Regions from separate parts of the Ferrimonas pelagia genome, predicted to be linked through region 1. Evidence: predicted binding sites of a transcription regulator. Region 1 holds the regulator's gene; the other holds the start of a gene.
What was found. The regulator LexA, encoded in region 1, represses DNA repair genes until DNA is damaged. The targets are predictions, from matches to a motif close to TACTGTATNNNNATACAGTA.
Positions count from the first base shown of each region.

Region 2: the regulator LexA is predicted to act here: its motif matches at 7,716-7,735, upstream of ABEA08_RS08570 (DNA topoisomerase III).

Region 1 is NZ_BAABJZ010000093.1:61,736-70,804, reverse strand. It holds gene ctaD (cytochrome c oxidase subunit I) at 1-351, opposite strand, end outside; gene coxB (cytochrome c oxidase subunit II) at 365-1,942, opposite strand; gene ABEA08_RS15395 (SulA-like leucine-rich domain-containing protein) at 2,148-2,579, opposite strand; gene lexA (transcriptional repressor LexA) at 2,603-3,226, opposite strand; gene plsB (glycerol-3-phosphate 1-O-acyltransferase PlsB) at 3,498-5,864, shown strand; gene ABEA08_RS15380 (tRNA-uridine aminocarboxypropyltransferase) at 5,939-6,658, shown strand; gene ABEA08_RS15375 (NfeD family protein) at 6,690-7,148, opposite strand; gene ABEA08_RS15370 (SPFH domain-containing protein) at 7,145-8,059, opposite strand; gene ABEA08_RS15365 (hypothetical protein) at 8,298-8,831, shown strand; gene ABEA08_RS15360 (DUF2339 domain-containing protein) at 8,883-9,069, opposite strand, start outside.
Region 2 is NZ_BAABJZ010000023.1:94,600-103,668, forward strand. It holds gene ABEA08_RS08535 (hypothetical protein) at 1-229, opposite strand, end outside; gene ABEA08_RS08540 (alkaline phosphatase) at 487-1,818, opposite strand; gene ABEA08_RS08545 (cysteine dioxygenase family protein) at 2,118-2,708, shown strand; gene ABEA08_RS08550 (DUF4097 family beta strand repeat-containing protein) at 2,923-3,810, opposite strand; gene ABEA08_RS08555 (LysR family transcriptional regulator) at 3,996-4,871, opposite strand; gene ABEA08_RS08560 (DUF4174 domain-containing protein) at 5,017-5,490, opposite strand; gene ABEA08_RS08565 (asparagine synthase-related protein) at 5,918-7,585, opposite strand; gene ABEA08_RS08570 (DNA topoisomerase III) at 7,799-9,069, shown strand, end outside.

The DNA.
Region 1 (9,069 bases):
ATCTGGCGCCCCGATCATCATGGGGATCATCCAGTTAGCCAGGCCGGTAAAGGCCGGCATCACCGCTCCGAACACCATGATCAGCCCATGGACTGTGGTCATCTGGTTGAAAAAGTGGGGATCCACCAACTGCAATCCCGGCTGAAATAACTCAGCCCGGATCACCATCGCCATGGCCCCACCGGTCAAAAACATAATGAAACTGAACCACAGGTACATCGAGCCGATGTCTTTATGGTTGGTGGTCAGCAACCAACGCATGATGCCGCCGGAGGGGTGCGTATGGTGTTCGTCGTGGCTCTCAACGTGCCCTAGCTGATCGTGCTGGCGCTCTTTTAATGCCGTCGTCATTGTTGTTCTCCTGCTACTGGCCAGCCACTGCGTCAACGTCGGCGGTCTGGATCACTTCCCCGGTTTGGTTATCCCAGGCATTCCGTTGATAAGTCACCACTGCCGCCAGCTCTTTGCGGCTTAACTGACTGGCAAAACCCGCCATGGCCGTGCCTGCACGACCATTGGCCACCACATCGATGTGCTGATCGATCTCGCCCTTGGCGATGGCGCTGCCATTGATGGCCGGGAATGCCGGAGGCAAGCCCATGCCGTTGGCCTGATGACAGGCGGCACATCGTCCCAGATACACCTGCTCTCCTAAGCTCATGGCCGAAGCCAGATCCAATGGTTGCTCAGCAGCAGGTTCGGGCTCGGAGGGCACGGCTGCCGCTTCGGCGGTGGCAGAAGCAACTGCGGTCACCTCATCGCTTAAGGCTCCCGCTGGTGCTGGAGTCGCCGCCTGAGGCGCAACCGAGCCGCCATTAACGTCGGCAGCCTGGACCACGTCGCCGGTATTGTTATCAAACGCGTTGCGCTGATAGGTCACGACCGCCGCCAACTCTTTCAGGCTCAACTGTGCCGCAAAAGCCTGCATCGCCGTGCCGGGCTTGCCATTGGCGACGATATCAATGTGCGCACCGATATCCCCCAGCGCCACCGGACTGGCCTTAATGGCGGGAAAGACACCTGGCAGGCCCATGCCATTGGGTTGGTGACAGGCGGCGCATCGACCGATGTAGATCTGCTCACCCAACGCCATTGACTCATCCAAGGTCAAAACCTGTCCCAGCGAGGCCGCTTCGGCGTCCGCCGCCGCGTTCGCCATCTGCTTCTGCTCAACCAGCCAAGCGTCGAACTCGGCCTCTGGCAACACCTCGACCACCACCGGCATAAAGCCATGATCTTTACCGCACAGCTCGGCACACTGGCCACGATAGGTCCCAGGTGTCGTCACCTTGGTCCAGGCTTCGTTGATAAACCCAGGGTTGGCGTCTTTCTTCACCGCAAAGGCCGGCACCCACCAAGAGTGGATCACATCATCCGAGGTCATCAGGAAACGCACTTTGCGATTGGCGGGAATGACCAGCGGCTTATCGACCTCCAACAGATAGTTGGCGCCCTTCTCCGCTTGGTTCTCGATCTGCTCTTGAGTCGTCGACATCAGACTGTAGAAGCCAACGTCATGACCAAAGTACTGATAGTGCCATTTCCACTGAGAGCCGGTGATCTGCACGGTCAACTCAGCATCGGAGGGATCTTCCATGGCGATCAGGGTGCTGGTGGCAGGCACGGCCATACCGATCAGGATCAGGAATGGCACCACGGTCCAGGCGATCTCGACCTTAGTGCTTTCGTGGAAGTTGGCGGGTGTCACGCCTTTAGAGTGGCGGTGTCGGATCAGTGAATAGATCATCACCCCAAACACCAGCAAGGCGATCACACAACAGATATAGAAGATGGTCATATGCAGGCCAAAAACCTGCTGGCTGATCTCTGTCACTCCTGGCGTCATGTTCCAGAGTGATCCCGATGCCATTGATGGCGAGACCATCAGGGCCGACAAACAGCCCAACAGCGTGTACTTCACAGATACGTCTCCTCTGAGCATTGCTTTCGCAACGTCCAGAAAGAGCGGCCACAGCACAACCCAGCTCTATGCTCGCTCCTTCCCCTAAAATGGGCATGGGCACGTGCATACTCGATTGCACTACATCTGCCGTACAGCTGCCTGAGTTATTCTCTTGAATTCGAGTTTTAAGCTACAGCCTGTTCAAGGCTTGATCAAGATCACAAAACTCAGAATAGAGGGATTTTCAGTGAATTGAATTCGACACCGTAATAACATCCTCACGCCCGGGCTGAAACAGCACGGCGGGACAGTGAGCGCGCTTCTGCACCAATTGCAGGCGCCGTTTATCACGGTGATCTAGGGTCGGCAGCCAAGCCAAGGCCGCCGCACAGGTGCCGGACAGCAGCGATTGCTCCAGCGCCCAAAGCGCCTCCACGTCGTCACCACAGCGGACACGCAGCACCCGGCTGGCCACGATCCCAGCCTCGGACAGCAGCTCTGCCCAATGCCCGGCCGGGGGATTGATCAACACCACCCAACCGGACTGCTGCGCCCACTCTGACAATGCCGGCGTCAAACGGGCCAACGTGACCGCATCACCTTGGTCGCTGCAACCGGACTGGGCGACGGCAGGCCAACTGCGGCGACCGCTCTGCCATAAACCGGGATGATTCATCTGCGTTCCTTGCTGAGTCTTCATTATTGCCAGTCTCCATTGCGGACCACGCCCACTGCCAAGCCTTCGATCGCCAACGCTGTATCCGCTAGATCGACGACGATCGGCTCATATTCTTCGTTTTCAGCGTGAAGATAGACGACGTTACCTTGCTGCTGAAATCGCTTTACCGTCACTTCATCTTCCCCAACCCGCGCCACAACCACCTGGCCATTCCGGGCCTGCTGAGTCTGATGTACCGCCAGCAGATCGCCGTCGAGGATCCCGATCTCCTTCATCGAATCCCCTCGCACCCGCAGCAGATAATCGGCCGCTGGGCGAAACAGGTTGGCGTCCATCTGATAGTGGGATTCGACATGCTCCTGCGCCAGGATAGGCTCGCCGGCCGCCACTCGGCCGATCAGTGGCAATCCCAACTGCTCCGGCTCAGGCTCGCTGTACAGAATGCGAATGCCCCGCGAGGTGCCCGGCACGATCTCAATATAACCTTTACGTGCCAGCGCCTTGAGGTGTTCCTCCGCCGCATTGGCACTGCGAAAGCCTAGCTGACGGGCGATCTCGGCCCGAGTTGGCGGCATACCGGTGTCTTGCATATGGTTCCGGATCAAGTTGAAAACTTCATCCTGACGCGGAGTAAGCGGCTTCATGGCAATCCCTGTGTTTCTGTACAGTATCGATACTGTAATCATATACAGGTAGCTGGTGATTTCAACAGCAATTTCACCGAAATGCTTTTTTCCTAAAGGCGATGAGGTCTGATCTCTCGCATCTCCCCAAGCAAACCGCGCCAGGATCGGCGCCAGTAGCTGTCAGCAGATCGCTTTGGGTGTACACTCTGCGCAAATCGTTCAATAGCCCAGAGAAGCAAGACGCGTGAGTACCCAAATTCTGAATCACTGGCAGCGCCCGGTCAGCTGGATGCAGCGCCTGCTGGTAAAAAGCAAGCCGGTTCCGGAAAACCCTGTCGAGGAGCTCGATCTCGATCCCACTCGCCCCATGGTCTACGTACTCCCGCGCGACTCCTTCTCTGATCGGCTCGCCTTGCATCAATGCTGCCTTTCGCTGGGACTGCCCAGCCCGTTTGAGCCATTGATCATCAAAGGTGAGTCCTTCAATCGCCTAGTGGCATTGGAATCGGCCACGCCGTTATTCGGAGCGAGCGATGAGACCGACTTCCGCGGTCGCTTCGAGCGCCTGCTGGCGCTGCATAATGATCATAGTGATCTCGATGTGCAGATCGTTCCTGTCAGCCTGTTATGGGGTCGTAACCCCGGCAAAGAGGAAGAGAGCGTCAGTGCCACTTTGCTCAACAGCAGTAACCCGACTTGGCTGCGTAAAACGGCCATTATCAGCGTGTTGGGCCGAGATAACTTTATTCGCTTCTCCCGCGCCGTATCGCTGCGCTACATGGCCGACAAGCATGGCACCGACGGGACGATCGCCAATAAGTTGGCCCGCGTAGCTCGGGTTCACTTCGGGCGTCAGCGCACGGTTGCCACCGGCCCTCGCCTGCCGGATCGCCAAGCCTTGTTCCACAGTTTGCTGGCGTCCCCGACGATCAAGCAAGCGATCGCCGACGAGGCCAAGAGCAAGAAGATCTCTGAGCAAAAAGCCCGTCAGCGCGCCCGTGAATACATGGACGAGATCGCCGCCGACTACTCGGACAGCCTGATGCGGATCGGCGACCGCGTACTCACCTGGTTGTGGAACAAGCTGTACAAAGGGATCAATGTCCGCGGCGCCGAGCAGATCCGACAGCTATCTCAGGATGGCCACGGCATCGTCTTTGTCCCTTGCCACCGCAGCCACATGGACTACCTGCTGCTGTCCTACGTGATCTATCGCCAAGGCATGGTGCCACCGCATATTGCCGCCGGGGTGAACCTCAACTTCTGGCCAGCCGGGCCGGTCTTCCGTCGCGGCGGCGGATTCTTCATTCGCCGCTCGTTTAAGGGCAATAAGCTCTACTCCACCGTATTCCGCGAGTATCTGGATCAGCTGTTCAAGCGTGGCTATTCGGTCGAGTACTTCACCGAAGGAGGCCGCTCCCGTACCGGCCGCTTGTTACCGGCGAAAACCGGCATGCTAGCGATGACCGTCAACTCCGTTCTCCGTGGTGTCGAGCGTCCCATTACCTTGGTTCCGGTTTACCTGGGCTATGACCATGTGATGGAGGTGGCCTCCTACCACAAAGAGCTGGCCGGCAAAAAGAAGGAAAAAGAGAGTGCCTGGCAGGTGTTCTCCGCCATTCGCAAGCTGCGTAACTACGGTCAAGGCTACGTCAATTTTGGCGAATCCATCACCATTCATCAGTTCCTCAATGAAGCGAAACCGGATTGGCGTCAGGAGATCGGCGATGGTGAAACCAAACAGCCTTGGTTAACCCCGACCGTGAATCAACTGGCGAACCGATTGATGTGTAACATCAACGACGCCGCCGCTGCCTCCGCCATGACGCTGACCGCCTCGATCCTGCTGGCCACCGAGCAGCACGCGATGGAGCGAAGCGCCCTGGAGAAACAGCTGGATCTTTATCTGGATCTGCTCCGCTCAGTGCCTTACACCGCACGTACCACGGTGCCGGAAGGCGATGGCCAAGCCGTATTGCAGCAAGTGTTGGATCTGAACAAGTTCCAGCTCACCTCCGATGGCATGGGCGAGATCGTCAGCATCCTCGACGGCAGCGCCGTCACCATGACCTACTACCGTAACAACAGCTTGCACCTGCTGATCTTGCCCGCACTGATCGCCGCTTTGTTGCTGCGTCGCGGCTGCCAAACCCAGGAGCAGCTGATCGCCCAGGTCAAAGCTCTGTACCCACTGCTGCAAGCCGAGCTGTTTATGGGTCTGGATGAGCAAGAACTGGAAAACCAACTGCAGGGGCTGATCAACGAACTGGTTCGCCATGAGTTGCTGGAGTCCTGTGAGCAAGGCTTGGTGCCACGCCAGAGCCGCCGCGCCGAGCTGTGCAATCTGGGCGATCTGTTCCAAGAAACCGCGCAGCGTTACGCCATTGTGCTGTCGCGGCTGCAACGTGAGCCGGAGATCGAGCGCGGTGCACTGGAGCGCGACAGCCAGGCACTGGCCGAGCGTATGTCACGTCTGCACGGGATCAGCGCGCCGGAGTTTTTCGACAAGAAGCTGTTCACCACGCTCACCACCCGACTCAAAGAGCAGGGGCTACTCGGTGAACAAGCGGATCAGGCGCAGGTCGCCGAGCTGTATAACATCGTGATGCCACTGCTCACCGCAACGGTACAGAACACCTTGGTGCAATCGAACTGATCCCCCGGTGACGTTCTCGCGCATAACACAAAAGGGCGGCAACGCCCTTTTTTGATCACTGATACACTGACACCATGACCCTAGATCACCGCAATGCCGTACTCGAGCTGCGCCAGCAACGCCTGGCGATCGCTCAGCGCCCCTTTAATGCCCGTGGCGCCACCGTCGTGCGCTGTCCTCGCTGCCAGATCGCACAGGATCACTGCTGCTGCCCTTGGGCTCGCCCCGGCCAAAGCCCGTTGCGCTTTGTGTTGCTGATGCACCACAAGGAGCCGATGAAACCGACCAATACCGGCCGCCTGATCGCCGAGATCCTGCCCGACACCTTGGCCTTTTGCTGGGATCGTACCGAGCCCGATCCCAACCTGCTGACGCTACTGGCGGATCCACGCTATCAGCCCATGGTGGTGTTCCCCGCGACTCACGCCGAGCCAAGTCAGGTCATCGAAACCATTGCTGACACACCTGGCAAACAACCTCTGCTGATCCTACTGGACGGCACCTGGAAGCAGGCCCGGCGGATGTTTCAAAGCGACTACTTGGCGAAACTGCCAGTGCTGTCGATCGATCCCGAAGCAGCCAGCCAATACAAGCTGCGCAGCGCCGCCCACCCTCATCAATTGGCGACCGCCGAAGTTGCCGCCCAAGTGCTTGCCTTGGGCGGCGATCAGCGCAACGCCCAGGCACTGGATGCCTACTTTCAAGTGTTTAGTCAACGTTACTACGCGGGCAAACGACAGTTGCCGATCAACAGTGAAGGCGAGGCCTTCCACTACCTAGAGCAGCTGCGTTAAAGCACGCTGTGCAGTCGTGAGCGGCCAGCCCTCACGCGCGATCTAACTGCAATATCATGCCATCGCTGGCCACCACTCGAACCCGCTCTCCGGCGGCCAGCGTCTGAGCGGTCTGCACCCGCCAACGGGTATCGCCGATCTGCAATCGACTCTCGCCACTGGGAACCGCAACCTCCAACACCCACTGGCGGCCGATCATCTGCGCCGCCCGATCATTCAAGGTCGGTTGCTCAGTCCGTTCGTTATAGCCACGAAATAACTTCCAATACGCCACACTGAGCAGCAGCGTCGCCAGACCAAAGACCATAAACTGGCCCGCCCAGCCCCACTCTGGCAGCAGCCACAACAACAGCGCCAACAGGCATGCCGCCGCAGCGGCTCCCAACAAAAAGCCACCGGTTCCCAATGCTTCCGCGCCCAGCATCAACAGCGCCAGCAGCAACCAATGCCAGGGCTGTAACGCCTCAAGCCATGCGGTGATCACCATCATTTCCCTCCTGACTGAGCGCCGCCTTTCAATAACTCACTGATCCCCGCGACCGAGCCAATAATGCTGCTCGCCTCTAGCGGCATCATTACCAGCTTACTGCTGTCGGCGGTGCCCACGGCTTTGAGCGCCTCGACATATTTCTGCGCCACAAAGTAATTGATCGCCTGCATATCCCCCTCGGCGATCGCCTTGGACACCATCTGGGTGGCATTGGCTTCCGCCTCGGCCAGACGCTCCCGCGCTTCCGCCTGACGTTTGGCGGCTTCCAGCTCACCTTCGGCCTTGAGGATCTCAGATTGCTTCTGCCCCTCTGCCACCTTAATGGCCGCTTCCCGCTCCCCTTCCGCTTCAAGGATGGACGCCCGCTTCTCCCGCTCAGCCTTCATCTGACGCGCCATCGCATCCACCAGATCCCGCGGCGGGCTGATGTCTCTGATCTCGATCCGGGTCACCTTAACGCCCCAAGGATCGGTCGCCTCATCCACCTTGGTCAGCAGCGCCGCATTGATCCGATCCCGATTCGACAACATCTCGTCCAGCTCCATCGAGCCGAGTACCGCACGGATATTGGTCATCACTAGGTTCTGCATCGCTAACTCGAGATCATTGACCTCATAAGAGGCACGAACCGCATCCTGAACCTGGAAAAAACACACGGCATCCGTGGTGACCTGAGCATTATCTGCGGAGATCACCTCCTGCGGCAGAATATCCAGCACCTGCTCCATCATATTTTGTTTGCGGCCAATGTTATCCACAATCGGCACGATCACCGTCAGGCCCGGACTTAACACCCGGGTAAATTTACCGAATCGTTCAACCGTATACTGGTAGCCCTGCGGCACCATCTTGATGCCAGTGAGGATCAGGATCCCCACCAAAACCACGACAGCTAAGGCAATTACGTCCATTCCAAGCATCACATTCTCCAAAAGATATCCAACACCCTCCGCCTCACATTAATCGAAAATCGGCTCACTCGCTTCAGTAAAGTGGCGATTATCCAACCAAGCCCGATCCAGAGGCCATCGACCATGAAGCAAGTTTTCAACACATTTACCCACAGGCAGACCTCATGCTCGCATGAAGCCATCTTGGTCTAATCTATGCAGAGCCATCTTGATCGCCACACGCTTAAGGAGCGCATGTATGTCCATCAAAGACCGGATCCACCCACTGCTGTTTGCTGGCTTCACCCTGCTCGCCGTCAGTGCCTGCTCGGAGCAAAAACAGGAACAAACCAGCAAAGAGATCGCCGACGCTGCGGCCGAGCTCAAACAGAGCGCGCAGGAGGCCACCGAGGCGGTCAGCGACACCGCCAGCGATGCCTACAATGGCATCAAAGAGGAAGCCAGTGAGCTTTACGACGCCAATAAGGACAATATCGACGCCGCCTCCGACGCCGTCAATGATGCCTATGAGTCCACCAAGGAGAGCGTCAGTGACGCATACGGCAATGCCAAAGAGAGCGTGAACGAAGCCTATGGCGATGCGAAAGACAGCGTCAGTGACGCTTATGGCGACGCCAAGCAAAGTGCCAGCGATATGGTAGACGAGCAGCAGCAACAAACAGCCGACGCCGTGGAGAATGCCGAAGCGGACGCCTTACAAAAGGCACAAGAGGAGATGGATGCGAAGCGCAAAGCCGCGGAAGAAGCCCTCGACCCACTGGGCGGCCAATAACCTGAGTTTTGGGGCATGGAGCGCCCCATCCATTGACCGAGCTGACGACCATCAAGCCCCTTGCTGACCCTGTCCCGAGACCGGGATCTGCAGCCGATTATGCAGGTACGCCACCCCCAGCAGGGTGATCCCCAGACCGAGAAACGACGCCACCCGCCACAGTCCGTCCAAACCGGCCATATCCCAGAAGAAGATCTTAAGGATCACCAACAGCAACGCCGCCGTGCCCAACTTTTGC
Region 2 (9,069 bases), on a different contig from region 1:
GGGCGGCACCCACGCCAACGGCAAAGCAGAGCAGTGGAACGAACTGGATTTTGAAGGTCAGTGCCAGGGGCACACAAGCGCAGAGCAGACCCATGATCACCGTCCTGAGCAGGTGATCTTTCCATGTGTTGATCTTGGCTTCCGCGGCCTCCAGTTTGCGCAGCTGGTAGTGCGCTTTTCTGATCTGCAAACGGTCGTCAAGCTGGGTGATCTCTTCGGTTCGATACATGGCGTCGTTCCCTCGTCGTTGCTGAAGTGAGATGAGTGAAGCCTGTTTAATCAACACAATAACAGTGCCTTGGGGTTGAGCCCTTGATGTGGGTCAACATGTATACAAATGTATGCGCAATGTTATCTGGCTATGTTGTTCGCTTAGATGGCTCGCGCTAGGGCTGGGGAACCGCCGCCGTCGAGAGAGGTTTTCGCTGATGAGGTGGGGCAGGTAAGGGCCGCTCGGGGGCGAGCGGCCGGTTTGTTCGACGATGCTTAGTCTGCGTTTAACATCTCGAAGATGATCGGCGCAAAATCCGTGTTGTTTAAATGGCCAGCAAAGCGCTCGGCCTGCGCGCCGTAGGCCATCACTGGGACGTCGACCGCGCTGTGTCCGCCGGTGGTCCAGCCGGTACCGGAGCGGGCGGAAACGATGTCGGCAATGGCTTTGCGTAATTCGTTTGTTTCCTGATCGCGTAGCTCGTCAATACGGGCGATCTCTGCTGAGTTCAGCGCCCAATCGGCGTGCTCAGCCCAAATGGCTTGGGCTTTGCGTTGCGGCTCGGCTTGCAGCGCTTCGGTGATGTAGTGCGAGGTTCTGTGGGTTCCGAGCGCAATCGCTGGCTGCCAACCGCCGCGGGTGCCTTGGCGCGCCAAGGTGAGTCCGCCGGTATCGTGATCGGCGGTGGCGATCAGCAGGGTATCTGGGTTGGCATCGACAAAGGCTTTGGCCGCTTTGAGGGCCTGGGCGAAGTCCTCCATCTCGCCAAGGGCACAGCGGATGTCATTGCTATGACCGCACCAGTCGATCTGGCTGCCTTCGATCATCAGGAAAAAGCCGTTTTGTTCGGTTGAGAGCAATTCCAGCGCCTTGTCTGTCATAACGCGAAGGCGATGGGGCTGATCGGTATTGATGGCGAAGGGCAGGCCGTCGCTGGCGATCAAGCCCATGGCTGGCAGTCGACTAAGACTGCGAATGCCGTCGAGATCCCACGCCTGTTCGAAGCCGTTGTCTCGCAACTGATCGGCCAGACCACCTTCCGTGCGAGGGAAAAACTGCTGACCGCCACCGAGCATCAGATCCAGCATGGAGCGCTCGGCGATGCGTTTATGGACGTATTGTTCGGCGATGAGATCTTGATAGCTGCGGCGTTTGGCGTTGGCGACAAAGCCCGCCGGCGTGGCGTGGGTGACGGCAGAGGTGGCGACGATCCCGGTGGCTTTTCCGGCCAGCTTGGCTTGTTCGAGGATGGAGCGCACCGGCTGGTGCTGCGCGTCCATGCCGATCACCCCTTTGCGGGTCTTGACGCCGGTGGCCATCGCGGTGGCCGAGGCGGCGGAGTCGGTGATGAAGGAGCCGGTGGCCGGGTAGGTGCGCGCCGAGCCCACCAGCAGCTCATCGAAGATGGTGGTTTCCACCGGTTGGCCCGGTGTGCCCGCTTGCGCGTATCGGTGGGCGGTGACGTAAGCCGGCCCCATGCCATCACCGATCATGAAGATGATGTTGTTGGGCGCAGCGTGTTCCGTGCGGCTGTCGGCTTGGGCGCTGCTGGCAAAGGAGAGCAGGAGTAGAGCGGCGGATACGCCGATGCAACAGTGAGATCTCATGGTTTTTCGACTGAAGGTAAGCTAGATGGCTATGCACCATAGCCTTGCTCTGAGCCGTTGGCTGCTCTTTGTTGGAGTCAATGCTGGGATCTGTGACTCTGTCCGCGAGCCAGATTCAGACGCGGCGGTGCAGCATGCAGTTTGGCTTTGGCTGGGTAGGTTGGGGACAAGATGTGATCAGACCGGACGGAGGGGCGAGCGCTGGCCGGCGCTGGGGTGCTCTTAGCCTTTGGTCGAGTGGGTCGGTGCTTTCGCTGTGGGTACACTGCTTGAGGATCATCGCCAAGGGGCTGGAAAGCATGACGCGAAAGGGTGAGTTACCGGACAAGCTGCAGCAATGTGTGTTTGGCCTTGAGCAGTTGCTGGCGCAGTTGGATGCGAGCGATCATCGGGCAGCGCTGAAGGCCGCGGCGCCTTTGCTGGCGCAATTGACGGCTGAAGACGACTGGTTGCCGCTGCGTTATGCGCAGGCCGATCCGGATCGGTACCAACAATACCTGCTCTATCTTGATCCCCTGCAGCGCTTTTGCATCGTCAGTTTTGTCTGGGGGCCAGGGCAATCCACGCCGATCCACGATCACACCGTCTGGGGGCTGATCAGCGTATTGCGGGGTGCCGAGCGTTGTCAGCGCTTTCGGCCCGATCCCGGCTCGGATCGGTTACAGGGGCAAGACAGCTATCTGCTGATCCCCGGCGATGTCGATTGCGTTTCCCCGTCGCCCTGTGTCTCGTGTGGTGATATCCATCAGGTCAGCAATGCGCTGGCGGACGGCGTTTCCGTTAGCATCCATATCTATGGCGGGGACATAGGGACGATAACGCGCAATTGTTACCAAGATGGACGGTGCCAGCCGTTCGTATCGGGTTATTCCAATGAGGATCTGTCTTAGCCGTCGTGCTGCTAGGGTGCTGTCGTTTGCGCTTGCTTGCTGTCATGGTTAGCACGATAGCACCGCAGTCGCCCCTCGGGCCGTCGTCCACTAAGGCTTGGACGGCGGGGGCAGGCTTTTGGGGGACTGACGCGGTTTAGTCTGATGAAGCAACCAGGCTGTATCCCAGCCTGGTTTTTTTGTACCTATTTTGCGGGGTAAGGAGCAGACGCTGTTACTGCGGCTTGGGCGCGGGGTGAAGTCGGATGCTGCCGTTGCTGGTTTTAATGGTGGAGTGGCTGCCGCCCTCGCCAAACTTAAGCTCTGCTTTGTTTTTATCGAGGCGAACGACCTGAACGGCGCCCAGATCCTCGAGGCGGATGGCGCCGTTTGAGGTGCGCATGGCCAAGTGCCCGCGGAAGGCTTCGCTGAGGGTAAAGTCGACCGAGCCATTACTGGTGTTGGCCGTGATCGGGCCGCTGGCGCCGTCAGCCAACTGGATCTTGATGCTCTGATTGGAGGTTTTGGCCTTCACCTCGGCGGTGGCATTGACGATGGTGATCCGCCCATTGGAGGTGCTGGCATCGATGTTGCCGTCAATATCGCTCAGGGTTATGCGGCCGTTGGAGGTGTGGCTTTTGAGATCGCCCTGATGGCGTTGAACCTCAATGGTACCATTACTGGTCTTGAGATCGGCGCTGCCGGACAGGTTGTGGCTGCTTAAGCGGCCATTGTTGGTGCGCAGTCTGAGCCCGGCGGTGGCCGGCAGGGCAATGTCGAAACTGACACTTTCGTTATTCTCTCGTTTCCCGTCGGCCCAGTTGACGTCGATCATTAGGTTGCCATTGGCATCGTTGGTGACGCGTACGCTGCTGTTGTCTAGCCGTTCTTGCGAGATGGTGCGAAATTTGGCGACGATGGCGATCTCTTTTTGCTGTGCTGCGGTCACGCTAATGGCGCCGTTTGTTGTGGTGACGTTCAGTACGATCGGGCTGTCGTAGTCGTGGTTGAGGCTTTGTGTGCCACTGAAATTGGCGGGGCTGTTGTTGATCCCACACGCGGTGAGTAGGCCCAGTAGGCCAAGCGAAATGAGCAAGCGGGTGAGTCGTGAGCGGATATCCATGTCGGTTCTCTTTGTCTCTATTGGCAGTGGATGGCGCGTTTTCGTCGTCCAGGTTGTTGATTATTCTTGCAGACGACGGAATAAAGCAAGGGCAATATACAGGTTGGCGAGCGAGGGGATGCCGTTGGGCGGCGACTGTGGATCTCGGGCTCAACGAATGCGAGCCCTCGGGACAGGGGCAGCCTTTAATGCAGAGCGCTATTTATGGTGTGCAGCAACAGGCCGATGCGTTTGGGCTGGGGTTGGTAGCGCCTTTGTATGAGGTAGATGGTCTCAGCGATGGGATTGGCCAGGGTGGCGATCTGCAGTTTGTCTTGCTGGTCGAACGCGGCTACGGCGTGGGCCGGCAACACGGTGAAGCCGAGACCGGCCGCGACCGGGGTGAGGATCATGCCGATCTGATTGCAAAAGCCATGCTGTGGTAATTGGTCGATCTGATCGAACTCGGGGTAGTTGGCGCCCAGCAGTTGGCGGGCATGATGCGCGCCGTCCGGGTGGTTGATAAAACCAAGTTGGTGCAGGTGCTCCCAATCCGGCCGATTTGGGCTAGCGCCGGGTAGGATCAACTGCAGCGCTTCCTGCGCGATGGGCTCGCAACGCAGATCGGGCAGATCGCTGGGGCGGGTGATGAGGCCCAGATCGAGTCGTCGCTCGGTCAGATCCCGTTCGATGCTGTCGTTGGGCGCAATGCGGTGTTCGATGGTGAGTTGTGGATGACGCTGTTGCAGGGCGATCAGCTGTGGATAGAGTTTGAGGCCGAGGCTGCCTGGGGTGGCGACGCGGCATCGACCCTGATGGGGGTTATCATTGCTCAGGCTGTGCTCGAGCTGATTGAGATCCGCCAGTGAGCGTCTGGCCTGATGATAGACCCGCTCCCCGGCGTCGGTCAGGCTGAATTTTTTGCCTTCTCGGAGCAGCAGCGGGTGGCCGAAATGGGCCTCAAGCTTGCGGATCTGCTGGCTGACGCCGGGTTGGGTCATCGCCAGCTTTTCGGCGGTACGGGTAAAGTGGCCGGTTTCCACTAGGGCACAGAAGGTTTGCAGCCAATCGAGGTTGATCATAACTAGGCACTATCAAAATGGGCATAAGTGATACGTATTCATTTTGATTATGCGCGGCTATGGCGGCGGTCGCAATCTTTGTGCTGCGCAGAGCGGGCCGAGGGTGTTGGCCCAAAGAGGCAAAGGACGGCTGCGCTGGACTTGGTTAGATCGCACACTCATTGTCGAACCAGCGCTGCGTCTGTTGCTCGGATGACAAGGCGTCCAGATCCGCCATGATGGCGTGCCAATCGGCGAGCTTGCCCCAGCGTTGTTGCACCTGACCGTGATGATTAAGCAACACGCCGGTGTGCACGTCAGGCGGGATCTCAAGGTGCAGCGCCAGCTGTTCGACTTGTTGATCCGACAGCACGCCGTGAGGCTCGGCATAGCCATCTTGGGTGAAGATCAGCACTAGGATCCCGCGTTCGCTGATCTGGCATTCGAGCAGTGCGATCTCTTGGCTGAACTGCTCGACGTATTGATCACGCTGGGGGGCGAAGAAGGCGATGATCCTATGGTGCCAGTTGAGTGCCTGCCAAGCGGGTTGGTCGGCGTCCTTTGGCCACGGGTGGGCGCTGGTCATATAGCCGGCGCCAGCGAGGACTAACAGTAACAGGATCGTGAGGCTCATTTTCATGTGCGTACCTCCTGTGGTTTATACGCAGTATGGCCGGTTTGGTTCAGCTCTGCGGGCCTTTTCTTGCGCCGTGATGGGCTAGGCGAAGCGTTTTGTTCCATATGGCGTGGCGGGATCCGATAATGGCGCTGTGGCGATGTGGCGATGTGGCGATGTGGCGATGTGGCGATGGTAGGCGGCGCTGATCGGACTGAGCGTGTCTGGATCGGTGTTGGCTCAGGATGGGGAGTGGTCGTCGCGGTCTGAGCGGGAGCATGCCTTGGTTGGGCAAATCAGGTCCACCAAGTCGGATGATGATGTCTGATTGACGCCCCGCAGTGCGGTGCGGGACGATTGTGACGAGCTGAGCCGGTGACGCGCTGGCCGAGTGACGCGCTATGTTAAGCCGGTATGGCTTTGCGGCCGTGCGGCGTTGCGTTTGCGGTTGTTAACCTTGGGTGTGTTGATTGAGCACCGCCAGCGCTCGAAGTCCGGGTCCTGCGTCACGCAGCCCCAATCGGTCGGCCAGGTAGAGCAATGCGATCTGATCTTTGCGACGATGTGGGTAACCGGGTCGGGTCCAATTTTGGCAAAACAGCTGCCATTTTTCGTTGGCCTGAGTGTGTCCGGCAAACTGCCACTGGGTTAATGCAGCCGTCGGCGCGGGCAACGGGCAGCGCAGGTGGCCGGGGTAGGTTTGCCAAGGCGTCTGCACCATCTCCGGGTAGCAGCGCTGCACCCAGGCCATGTAGAGCTGATGGCGATCGATCGCTTGGGCTGGGGCGCTGAGGACGGCGTCATGTACGCCAGCGGCATAGAGCGGCAGGTGAAACTCGAGCTGATACTGCGGAAACTGCTCAAAGGGGCCTGCCAGATGACGGTGCTGATCCTGCTCCCACAACAGCAGTTGAAAGGCTCTGGCCAGAGGGCGATCGCGATGGCGGTTAAGCTCGGTGATCAGGCTGTTTTTGAGATCCGCCTGGAGCTGGCCGGCATTGCTGAGCAGACGTGTCGGCAGATAGGCTTGCTGCTGCTCGATGTAGGCGTCGATCACCTGCTCCGGATCGCCCTGCTCAATGGCGTGTTGGACTCCTTCGCCGACGTAAACGCCGCCCAAGCACACGCTGCCGCCATTGCCTGACCACCACAATTCGGGGCGTGTTGGGTGTTGTTTGCGCTGCGATCGCGCCTGATCGGGCAGGCGATATTGGCCCAGTCGCTGCTCGACGGTGAGTTGGTTGAGGCTGCTGACGGGACAGACATTGAGATCGATCCCCATGTGATCGGCCCAGAGCCGGGCATAGCTGCTGTCCTGACTGTCGGGGCGAGAGAAGTTGACGCAGTGCAGTGTTTGATCCTGACGTCGGAGTGCGGCCACGATTAAGCGTGAGTCCAGTCCGCCGGACAGGGTGGCTTGGCTAAAGCGATCGGAGCTTAAGGCGAGACGGACTGCGCGGCTGTAGGCGCTGTCGAGCGCTTCGATGGTCTCGTCTAGCGAGCGCGGCGCCTGCTCTTTGGGCCAGTCGAGTGCTCGATGCGTGTGCTTACGGCCGGGCTCGAATGTGAGGCAGCTGCCCGGCCGGGCACAGCGGATCTGCCGGTATGCGGTTTGCTCGCCCAGGCCATATCCCAGTGTGGCCAGTGCCGCGAGACCGACCGGATCTTGGGTGAGATGCAAAGGCAGGGACGCCAAGCTGTGTTGTTGGCTCGCGATCAGTTGGACGCCGCCACATTGGCGCCAGTAGGTGGGTTTGAGGGCGAGTCGGTCGTGGTAGATCCGAAGCGCTTGTGAGGCTTTGTTGTAGCGCAGGTAGGTGAATACGCCTTGGGCTTGCTGCAGGGGTTGAGCGGGATCGTCGCTTCGATTCAATTGAATGAGATCGTCGGTCAGATCGCTGCTGAGCAGGGGGTGGCCCAGCAGGATGGCGATCTGCGAAGCGGTTTGCAGTTGATCCTGGCGTTGGTAGCAACGGGGCGAGGCATGGGCCAGCCACAGCGGGCCATGTTGAAACTCGATGATGGTCTGAGTGCCGAGACTGCGACGTAGGCTCGCTTTTAATATTTCAAGGTTTTGTACTTTATTATCAACAAGGTATATCCCAACAAATTGACTCATTACGGCCCCCGCAAACGATGACGATGTGACTGGCTTGAGCGCCCGAGCGTAGTTTATCGGCCACGATCACCAGCATTGCTATGGAGCACTGCGTTAATCGTGCCAATTTTTTCGCTATTTGGGGTCACCAACCTGGTTTTTTATACAGTGATTGTTGCCTGTGCCTTTCGGCTTGGCTACTCTGGAACGCTCTGTTCCGTTGATTGAGCCGTTATGACTCGACTTTATATCGCTGAAAAACCGAGTTTGGGCCGCGCCATCGCAGCGGCGTTGCCCGCTCCGCAGAAGAAGCACGAAGGGTACATCGAGCTGGGCAATGGCGATCGCGTGACCTGGTGTGTCGGCCATCTGCTCGAGCAACTCGAGCCCGATGGCTATGATCCCAAATATAAGCAGTGGCGCATGGCCGATCTGCCGATCACGGTGGCGCAGTGGCGGTTGAAGGCGCGTCGCGGCATGGGCAAACAGTTGGCGGTGATCAAGCAGCTGTTGAAGGGGGCGAGTGAGATTGTCCATGCGGGCGATCCGGATCGGGAAGGGCAGTTATTGGTGGATGAGGTGATCGATCACCTTGGCACCTCTGCCGAGCGCAAGGCCCAGGTGAAGCGACTGTTGATCGCCGATCTGAATGTGAGCGCCGTTCAGCGAGCCTTGGCCGATCTTAAGCCTAATCGGGATTTTGCGCCGCTGTCGGTATCGGCATTGGCCCGCAGCCGCGCCGATTGGTTGTATGGCATGAACCTCACCCGAGCGTACACCCTGTTGGGACAAAAGGCGGGCTATCAGGGCGTGTTATCGGTTGGACGGGTGCAGACGCCGGTATTGGGGCTGGTGGTTCGGCGCGACGAGGCGATCGCGCAGTTTGAGCCGACGCCTTACTGGGTGCTGGATGCGTTGATTGCGCACCCGGAGGGGCCGATCCGGGCGCGCTGGCAGCCCAGTGACGCCTGTGCACCGTGGCAAGATGAGGCGGGCCGCGTGTTGTCACGAAAGCTGGCGGAGCATGTGGCAACGCGGATCGAGCAGCAAGAGGCGATCACGCTGGAAGCCACGCGGAAAGAGAAGCCTCAGGCGGCGCCGCTGCCCTATTCCTTGTCGGCCTTGCAGATAGACGCAGCGAAGCGATATGGCATGTCGGCGCAGGAGGTCCTTGCTTGCGCGCAAAAGCTGTATGAAGGGCATAAGCTGATCACCTATCCCCGCTCCGATTGCCGTTATCTGCCGCAAGCACATTGGTCGGAGGCGGCTGGGATCACCCAGGCGATCGGCCAGATCGCGACGGCGCTGAAGCCCGGTGTCGAGGGGGCCGATCTGTCGTTGCGCTCTCGTTGTTGGAATGACGCCAAGGTGGGCGCGCACCATGCCATTATTCCCACCTCGAAACGCAGTGGCTCAGCGGCCTTGTCCGCAAATGAAGCCAAGATCTATCGCTTGATCGCCCGGCAATATTTGATGCAGTTTTACCCGCCAGCCCGTTATGGCGA